Regions from separate parts of the Bacillus sp. FSL H8-0534 genome, predicted to be linked through region 4. Evidence: predicted binding sites of a transcription regulator. Region 4 holds the regulator's gene; each other region holds the start of a gene.
What was found. The regulator Rex, encoded in region 4, represses fermentation and respiration genes when NADH is low (regulators of the CRP and FNR family bind a similar motif). The targets are predictions, from matches to a motif close to TTGTGAAATATTTCACAA.
Positions count from the first base shown of each region.

Region 1: the regulator Rex is predicted to act here: its motif matches at 897-914, upstream of MHH71_RS26385 (DoxX family membrane protein).
Region 2: the regulator Rex is predicted to act here: its motif matches at 1,004-1,021, upstream of MHH71_RS18570 (L-lactate dehydrogenase).
Region 3: the regulator Rex is predicted to act here: its motif matches at 1,049-1,066, upstream of arcA (arginine deiminase).

Region 1 is NZ_JBBOUC010000001.1:5,143,864-5,146,075, forward strand. Features, by position in the region: gene panF (sodium/pantothenate symporter) at 1-35, shown strand, start outside; gene MHH71_RS26385 (DoxX family membrane protein) at 328-843, opposite strand; gene MHH71_RS26390 (nucleoside hydrolase) at 1,095-2,027, shown strand; gene MHH71_RS26395 (serine hydrolase) at 2,154-2,212, shown strand, end outside.
Region 2 is NZ_JBBOUC010000001.1:3,693,830-3,696,041, forward strand. Features, by position in the region: gene MHH71_RS18555 (MBL fold metallo-hydrolase) at 1-218, shown strand, start outside; gene MHH71_RS18560 (hypothetical protein) at 410-595, shown strand; gene MHH71_RS18565 (spore coat protein) at 609-857, shown strand; gene MHH71_RS18570 (L-lactate dehydrogenase) at 1,112-2,062, shown strand; gene MHH71_RS18575 (PTS transporter subunit IIC) at 2,083-2,212, shown strand, end outside.
Region 3 is NZ_JBBOUC010000001.1:2,719,880-2,722,091, forward strand. Features, by position in the region: gene arcA (arginine deiminase) at 1-958, opposite strand, end outside; gene argR (arginine repressor) at 1,235-1,684, opposite strand; gene MHH71_RS13930 (FAD-binding oxidoreductase) at 2,082-2,212, shown strand, end outside.
Region 4 is NZ_JBBOUC010000001.1:2,859,593-2,861,804, reverse strand. Features, by position in the region: gene MHH71_RS14515 (ABC-F family ATP-binding cassette domain-containing protein) at 1-431, opposite strand, end outside; gene MHH71_RS14510 (redox-sensing transcriptional repressor Rex) at 615-1,244, shown strand; gene MHH71_RS14505 (YdiK family protein) at 1,270-1,464, opposite strand; gene MHH71_RS14500 (CPBP family intramembrane glutamic endopeptidase) at 1,467-2,210, opposite strand.

The DNA of each region.
Region 1 (2,212 bases), 2.3 Mb from region 4:
GTAGTATGTTAACTTCAAATAAAGTGAAACTTTAATTAGTGGGAGGCTTCATTTCCTACCTAACTTCTTTGTTTTGGCTGAATTTTGAGGTGGAAGTGTTACTGTCCGCAAATAGCGGGATAAAGTAGCATAAAGATATAGATTTGAATAAAATATACAAATTGGATAGGTTCTATATTTTTTAATCAATGATAGAAAAAGATGATTAGGTTGGGGCAAAAGAGTTTATGCTTTAACCAAATAAATTTGGTGAAAAAATAGGCAATATAAAAAGTAGGGCTTTTATAGATTCAATAAGAGCTCTACTTTTTATAATTAAAAACGTAATTATGATGCAAATTTATGTGTAGGATAGGTTGGATAGTTATTTTTATGTTTATGGAAAAGTTTTCGAAAAACAAATCCGTCTAGACCAACACGTCCAGCGTTATGTCCTGCAACTAAAACCAGTATAGACAATAGTATCATATTTGGATTTGTACTTATAGTTCCACTTAAAAGAAAAGCAGTGTTCATAATAATCCCGAAAAATACAGCGGTTTTGGTTAGCCCTCCTAAAAGAAGTCCAAGCCCAACTGAAATTTCTCCCCATTGTACGAGAAAGCTAAATAAATCAGCATGTGGAAGAGCAAAATGTTGTAGAAAATCAGCCCACCAGCCTTGTACAGCTGGATGATCTCCACTTGCTTTGGCAATTGCACCTTTTAAAAACCCGCTTGCGTCAAATGACTGACCAAAAAGCTTTCCTAATCCAGCAGATAACCAAGCGTATCCTAAATATAAACGAAGGGGTAATAGAATAAATAAAGCTTTTTTGTTATTACGTAAAAAATCAATAAACATAATAAATTCCTCCGATACATAATAAAATGTATTTACAAGTTTATTATGTATTTTTGTGAATCGAATCACAATGAACGAAATTTGAACAAATGGTTCAATCCAGTGGTTGTTTGAATAATTCATCGTTTGTTCAAAAAGCAGTGTGTGAATACAGTGTGATTTTAATTTATGGCGTATATGGTTTAAAAAATAGTTAACATGTATTTTGGTTTATACCATAATAAGAGGTGCAGGGATGGGGGGGAAGTGCCATGAAAAAGGTGCTTTTTTTGGGAGATCCAGGTATTGATGATTCTTTAGCCATTATGTATGGGCTATTACATCCTGAGATTGAAATCGTTGGGATTGTAACTGGATATGGAAATGTAACACAAGAGCAAGCAACGAGCAATGCTGCGTATTTAATGCAACTAGCAGGCAGAGAGGATATACCGATTATAAATGGAGCAAAAATGCCATTGTCAGGTGAATTTACAACATATTATCCGGAAATTCATGGAGCGGAAGGATTAGGGCCAATTCGCCCTCCAAAAACGATTCAACCAAATATTAAATCGTTTTGTGCAATCTTTGACATAATCCAGCGTTATAAAAAAGAAATTATTATTGTTGATACAGGAAGATCAACAAGTTTAGCAACGGCGTTTATATTAGGTAAAGATATAATGAAAGATGTAAAAGAATATTACTGTATGGGTGGAGCATTTCTTGTTCCAGGGAATGTTACCCCTGTAGCAGAGGCGAATTTTCATGGAGATGCACTTGCTGCAAATTTAGTCATGCAGTATGCAAAAAACGTAACATTAATCCCTCTAAATGTTACAAGTGAATCAATCGTTACACCTGAAACTGTGCATTATATAAAAAAACATTCACAAACTGCATTTAACAAATTAATTGAACCTATATTTCAATATTATTATAAGGCATATAAGAAAATAAATCCGAAAATTACCGGAAGCCCCATTCATGATGTGCTTACGATGATGGCAGTTGTAAATCCTTCTATGGTTGAATATGTATATCGGAAAGTAGAAGTTGATTTAGAAGGTAGTGCAAAGGTGGAAAGTATCGCTGATTTTCGGCCACAACCCGATGCGAAAGCTCTTAAAAATTGGGTGCGAATTGGGTGGAAATTAAATTATAAGAAATTTGTTGAAAATTTTGTTCGAATTATGACGTAGACATAATAGGAGATGACAAGTTAAAATAATAGAGACGATTATTTAGACAATCGTCTCTATTGTTTTGTTTATAACTATATATAACAGATAAAAGATAAAAGATGTAAATTAGGAGAGGGAATTCACTTGAGAAAAGTTATAATATGTGCGGGAATCATTGGTGTATTCGTAGTACTTATATCCGG
Region 2 (2,212 bases), 830 kb from region 4:
GGGGAGGGATTGCGGTGGCTGGCCAGATTAAGTGGCTCTTTCCGTTTCCTGTGTTTGGAACGTGGCATGCAAAAACAGCATTAAAGAGCGCTCAGAAACTGCTACGATATAAACCGTCTGTATTGGCGACAGGGCACGGAAAGATGATTGAGGATCCGATGTTACGTATGCAACGAGCGATTGAAGAAGCTGAGCGAAATTTAGCGAGAAAGGTGTAAAGAAATGGGGAGATGAAGTGATGTGGGGGGGGAATTGAAAAGGTCCCTCAATAATTTAGAGGATTCTTTACTAAGAATGAACCTTTTATTTTTTAGTGAATCATCATCTTATACCCTCACTTTACATGCATACAATCCGAAAAGGAATAAATACTAAATGTTGAATGACTAAAGAAAGGAAGGTTTTTATTATGCCAAACTTAACAGAGCTTGAGCTTGAAAATTTACGTCATCTTATTGGAGGACATGCGACAGTTGCAAATAAACTAGATCAGTATGCGCAGCAGTGTACAGATCCTCAATTGAAACAAATGCTACAACAAGATGCACAAGCTGCAAGAAATACAAAACAACAATTAATGTCCTTTTTAGGCTAGGAGGGTATCGATTATGAATGAAAAAGATATGGTTAACGATTATTTATCGGAATTAAATGCTAGTTTGACTAGTTATGCGAATTACATAGCAGAGTCAAATAACGAACAGTTACATCAAACGCTGATTCACATTCGAAATCAGGATGAAATGAGACAACGTAGTGTATATAAATATGCATTACAAAAAGGACATTATAAGCCAGCTGCTCCTGCAAATCCAACGGTTGTTCAGCAGCTGAAAAGTCAATTAAGCGCACAGTAATGAATAAAAAAAGCGAGTGAATATCAGATGATAATTCACTCGCTTTTTTATTTATATATATATCAATAAACAAGTATAAAATATTTTTTTAGTTGTAACAAATATGACGAAAAGTTTGTAAGGTATGTCACAAAAAGTACAAAAGATTGCTCAATGTTTCACAAAGTATCCATGGTTATTACAGTGAGAATCACTATAATAAAAAGTGTAAAGAACAAACAAAAACATTACATAATTACATAGGAGAGGTTCTTATGAATAGAAACACAAGAAAAATCGCAATTATTGGTACTGGATTAGTTGGATCAAGCTGTGCGTATTCAATTGTGAATCAAGGTATCTGTGAAGAGTTGGTATTAATTGATATAAATCATGAACGTGCAGTTGGAGAAGCGATGGATTTATCACACTGCATTAACTTTACAAATACAAGAACAAAAGTGTATGCAGGCGATTATGAGGACTGCAAAGATATGGACATTGTTATTATTACAGCGGGTCCAGCTCCAAAACCAGGACAAAGTCGTTTGGATACTTTAGGAGCAAGCGCGAAAGTTATGGAAAGTGTTGTAGCAGGTGTAATGGAAAGCGGATTTGACGGTATCTTCTTAATTGCATCGAATCCAGTTGATATTATTACTTATCAAGTTTGGAAATTATCTGGTTTACCAAGAAATCGTGTGCTTGGTACAGGTACATCATTAGACTCTTCACGCTTAAGAACAATTTTATCTGAAATGCTTGAAGTAGACCCTCGTAGCATTCATGGTTACTCATTAGGTGAGCATGGTGATTCACAAATGGTTGCTTGGTCTCACGTAACAGTTGGTGGAAAACCAATTTTGCAAATTTTAGAAGAGCAAAAAGAACGTTTCGGTGAAATCGATTTAGATGAAATTGTTGAGAAAACTGCTAAAGCTGGTTGGGAAATTTATAAACGTAAGGGTACTACTTATTATGGAATTGGTAACTCACTCGCTTATATTGCAAGTTCTATCTTTAATGATGATCACCGCGTGATTGCTGTTTCAGCAATTTTAGATGGTGAATATGGCGAATATAATATTTGTACAGGTGTACCAGCAATTATTACAAGAGATGGTGTAAAAGAAGTTGTAGAACTAAACTTAACAGAAGCTGAAGAAGACCGATTTGCACAATCAAATGATGTTTTACGTGACTATATGAAAACAACTGGTTACTAAACTAGGAGAAGGTGAAATAGATGAAGGAATATATAATGTCTCGTGTATTTAAAGGTTCTGCCGGAATTGCACAAGGTATTTTCGTATCCCTTGGAATTGGTTTACTTATCGAAAATATAGGAAGAATTGTTGATATTCCGATGTTAATTA
Region 3 (2,212 bases), 140 kb from region 4:
CAGTTAAAGATGTACGATGGGTAATTTTAAGAGTTTCTTCATCCTTTCCTTTTTCTAATATATATATATTCATATTTCCTTTTGGTCCTTGAATAGCTGGGTGAATTGTAAATTTGTCATAATCGACCATTGTAAACACTGTATCTAAGTGCATAAAAGCACGACATTTTGGAATTTCTATTGCTAGCACTTTTTTAATTTTATTTTGGCGACTAAATAAGTTTTTAGCTAAACGCTCAATTGCTTTAGCTGAAGTACGAGCAGATACCCCAATTGCAATTGTTTCCTCATTTAAAATCAGTTCGTCGCCACCTTCAATCGGAAATTTATAATCACGATCTAACCAAACTGGCACATCATGACTTGCAAATCGTGGATGATGTTTAATGATATATTCCATAAACAATGATTCACGTCTCCGTGCCGGTTCTCTCATTTTGTTAATTGTTAAACCGTCACCTATACTAGCTGCTGGATCACGAGTAAAATATAAATTTGGCATTGGATCTAAATAAAATGGATAATGATCTTCCATTAATTCATACAGATGCGTTTTTTTACTAGTTTCAATTTCGTTTTTCCGCACGCCACCCATAATTTTTTGAATCAATTCTTCATTTGAAAAGGAAAGTAAATATTCTTTTAAAGTTTGATGTGCAACATTTACGTCAGTCTGTCCTTCTTTTAAAATACGATCAACAAATTCTTCACGAAGTTTTTTATCAACTAACGCCTCAGCTGCTAGTTTTTCTAAATAAAGAACTTCAACACCCCGATTGCGTAATGTTTGTGCAAAATAATCATGTTCTTTTTGAATAATTGGTAAATATGGGATATCGTCAAATAATAATTGTTGCAAATAATCTGGCGTTAAATTTTCCACTTCTTTACCAGGACGTTTTAATAAAACCGTTTGTAATTCCCCAATTTCTGAAGTAACATGTATCGGATGTTTCATTTGTTGTACCTCCTTTTAAATTTGTTTGATGTCTACAAATACATAATAAACGGTACGTACTTCCTTCTTTGTGAAAGCGCTAACATTTCCAAGTGGAATATTTCACAGTTTATTTTTTAAAATAATATATATTTGTATTTTTATAAGGTTTTTTGCTCCATATTTTGCAAAACAGCTATATATTACGTATATATAATGAATAACCCTTTACTAATTCATATTAAAATTTCAAAAAAAGATCCTATTTCTAATAAAAATTAGAAATAGGATCTTCACTTACATAATCAATTTCAATCTTTCTTCTAGAACCTTCCTATCCGATTGTGATCGAGAAATCACAAGGCACGTATCATTTCCACATATACATCCTACTTTTTCTTTCCAATCTAAAGAATCCAATAATACACCAATAACATGGGCATTTCCCGGTAATGTTTTAATAATTGTTAATTGCTCTACACAATCAATTTTCACAACAACTTCTTTTATTTTTTTCTTTAATTTCATATCCGTTTGTAAACTGTCTTCTGAAAAAATCTTATATATTGTTAATCCACTTGCAGAGGTTACCTTTATTAAATTTAATTCACGAATATCTCGTGAAATCGTTGCTTGTGTAACTACTACACCATGTTCTTCTAACAATTCTACTAATTTCTCTTGTGTATCTATTTCACACTCTCTTATCAATTGTTTGATTAGCCGTTGTCTTTTCTCCTTTTTCATAAAAGACATCCTTTCGAATATTATAACTTTATTATATCTTGCTATAATTTCCATTCGAAAGAGATAAAGGTAAATGTTGCGGAAACGTTCATAGTTTATAATTATCCCTCTTATATGATTTCATCCTGGACTATGTCCTGCACGTACTTGAGAAAGGGGACTTCTGTTGGAGTACTGCTAAAAATTTCTATAGTATCTAGTATGGCAACACTAAATACATACTGCTGAATGCACATCCATATATTTCTAATTTTAATTAAATTTCCCAGAAAAATATACTAACATTTTAATCAGCCTATTCATTCTTCATATACATACTATTTATAATTCAAACACTCTTAAACAAGCTTTCTCATACAATAATAAGAACCAATCTCATATAGAAAGGAACAATATAATGAAAAAAACAAAATTAACAGGGCGCATTGTAACTCCAGAAGATCCTGAATATGATGTAGCTCGCATAAACTTAAATTTAAGTCTTCCAAAGCTCCCCTGCATAATTGTCTTCTGTCAAAATACTCAAGA
Region 4 (2,212 bases):
GCTTCATATTGATAACCACCTTGATCCTTGTAGTCTAACTGTAATTGATCATAATCAGCGAGTAATTTTTCGTACGTAGCAGCATTTGAAAAGTTCTCTTCCTTACCCATGTCTAGCTCTAACCTTCGAAGCTTCTTTTCCATTTGCTGCAGATGAGTAAAGACAGTAAGCATTTCATCCCAAATTGTTAAAGAAGTTTCTAAACCAGTATTTTGGGCCAAGTATCCAATTGAAACATCTTTTGGTTTTATAATTTCTCCACCATCGTGAGATAATTCACCGGCAATTATTTTTAATAATGTAGATTTTCCAGCACCATTTCGACCAACTAGTGCAATGCGATCTTTTGTTTGAACTTCCAATTTAATGTTTGCAAGAATTGTTTCAGCACCGTATAATTTTGAAAGCCCATTCACTTGTAATAAAATCAATGTTTTCACCTCAAATAATTTCTTAACTTTGCCATGTTTATATTTCTCAATCATACTAAAAATAGTGTATAGTTTAAAATAAGAGAGAAGTCTTCTCTCTATTATACAAGGAAAGTCATAAGTGCTAAACTTCTGTATTTGTTTTAAATCTGTGAACAAAGATAGGAAGAGAGGAGAGGTTATATGGATCAACAAAAGATTCCACAGGCCACTGCCAAACGATTGCCTCTATACTATCGATTTATCCAAAACTTATCTCTTTCTGGTAAGCAGCGTGTTTCATCGGCTGAATTGAGTGAAGCTGTAAAGGTAGATTCAGCAACAATTCGGAGAGATTTTTCATATTTTGGAGCGTTAGGGAAAAAGGGATATGGATATAATGTGAATTATTTACTATCATTCTTCCGAGAAACGCTTGATCAAGATGATATAACACGTGTAGCACTTATTGGAGTGGGTAATTTAGGGACCGCTTTCTTACATTACAATTTCACCAAAAATAATAATACAAAGATTGAAATGGCATTTGATGTCAATGAGGAGAAAGTTGGAAAAGAAATCGGAGGAATTCCTGTATATCATTTAGATGAATTAGAAGAGCGTTTAACAAATGATATACAAGTGGCAATATTAACAGTACCTGCTACTGTTGCACAGGCTGTAGCAGATCGATTGGCCGAAACAAATATACACGGAATTTTAAATTTTACACCAGCACGATTAAATGTTTCAGAAAATATAAGAATTCACCATATTGATTTAGCTGTAGAATTACAAACACTCGTTTATTTTTTGAAAAATTATCCACAATAAAACGCAGAGGAAATCCCTCTGCGTTTTATTGTTGCTTTTTCTTTGTAAATTTGACTAAGATAAGTCGAAGTGCCAAATTAAAATCAATTGTTGCCATAGCAGCAAACAGCAGTGTCCCAAAGTTCCAAATTGTATCTGTAACGTTCGTAATTGCGAAACGTGTAAAGACACAACCAAGAAGGAAATACAGTGCTGCCATGAACAATGGTGAGTTCCTCATATTTAAAATCCTCCGATAAATCCTTGCATTTTTTCTGCTTCTTTAATCATTTCTTGTATTTGTTCGTTACTTACCAGTACTTGGGCTATTGCAACTAATGTATTCATCGCAACATGTGCCATAATAGGAACGATAATTCGCTTTGTTTTTACATATAAAAAGGCGAATACAAGCCCCATGGAAGTGTATACCAATAAGTGTGTAAAATCAAAGTGAATTGCTGCAAATACAAGTGAGCTAATAATAGCAGCGATAAAGAAGTTGAATTTCTTATACAATGTACCAAATAAAATTTTTCTAAAGACAATTTCCTCTAAAATAGGCCCTATTATTGATATAACAATAAGGAACCATGGGGTGGTCCGTGCTATTTCCATCAAGCGAGCTGTGTTCTCAGATCCAGGTTTAATGCCCAATAAACGCATTTCGATTGTGCCTGCAATTGTTTGAGAAAAGAAAGCTAAAAAGAAACCGATAAAGATCCAACCGATTGTGGCAGGAATACTGGCGCGTTTTGTATCGAAACGACTTTCACGAATATCTGTTCGAAGTAGTAAAAGTACAATACATAATGCAATGAAAAAGCTAATAATTGCCCAGTGACCAGTCAGTAGCTGCATTTTTTCTTCTCTGGTGAACCCCCTATTATCATATAGTCCGGTTTTCAAAAGAAGCGGTAATCCAACAATACCTGATAATTGCATAAGAATGTATGTAACTATAATCCACCAATATTGTTTTTTCAAAT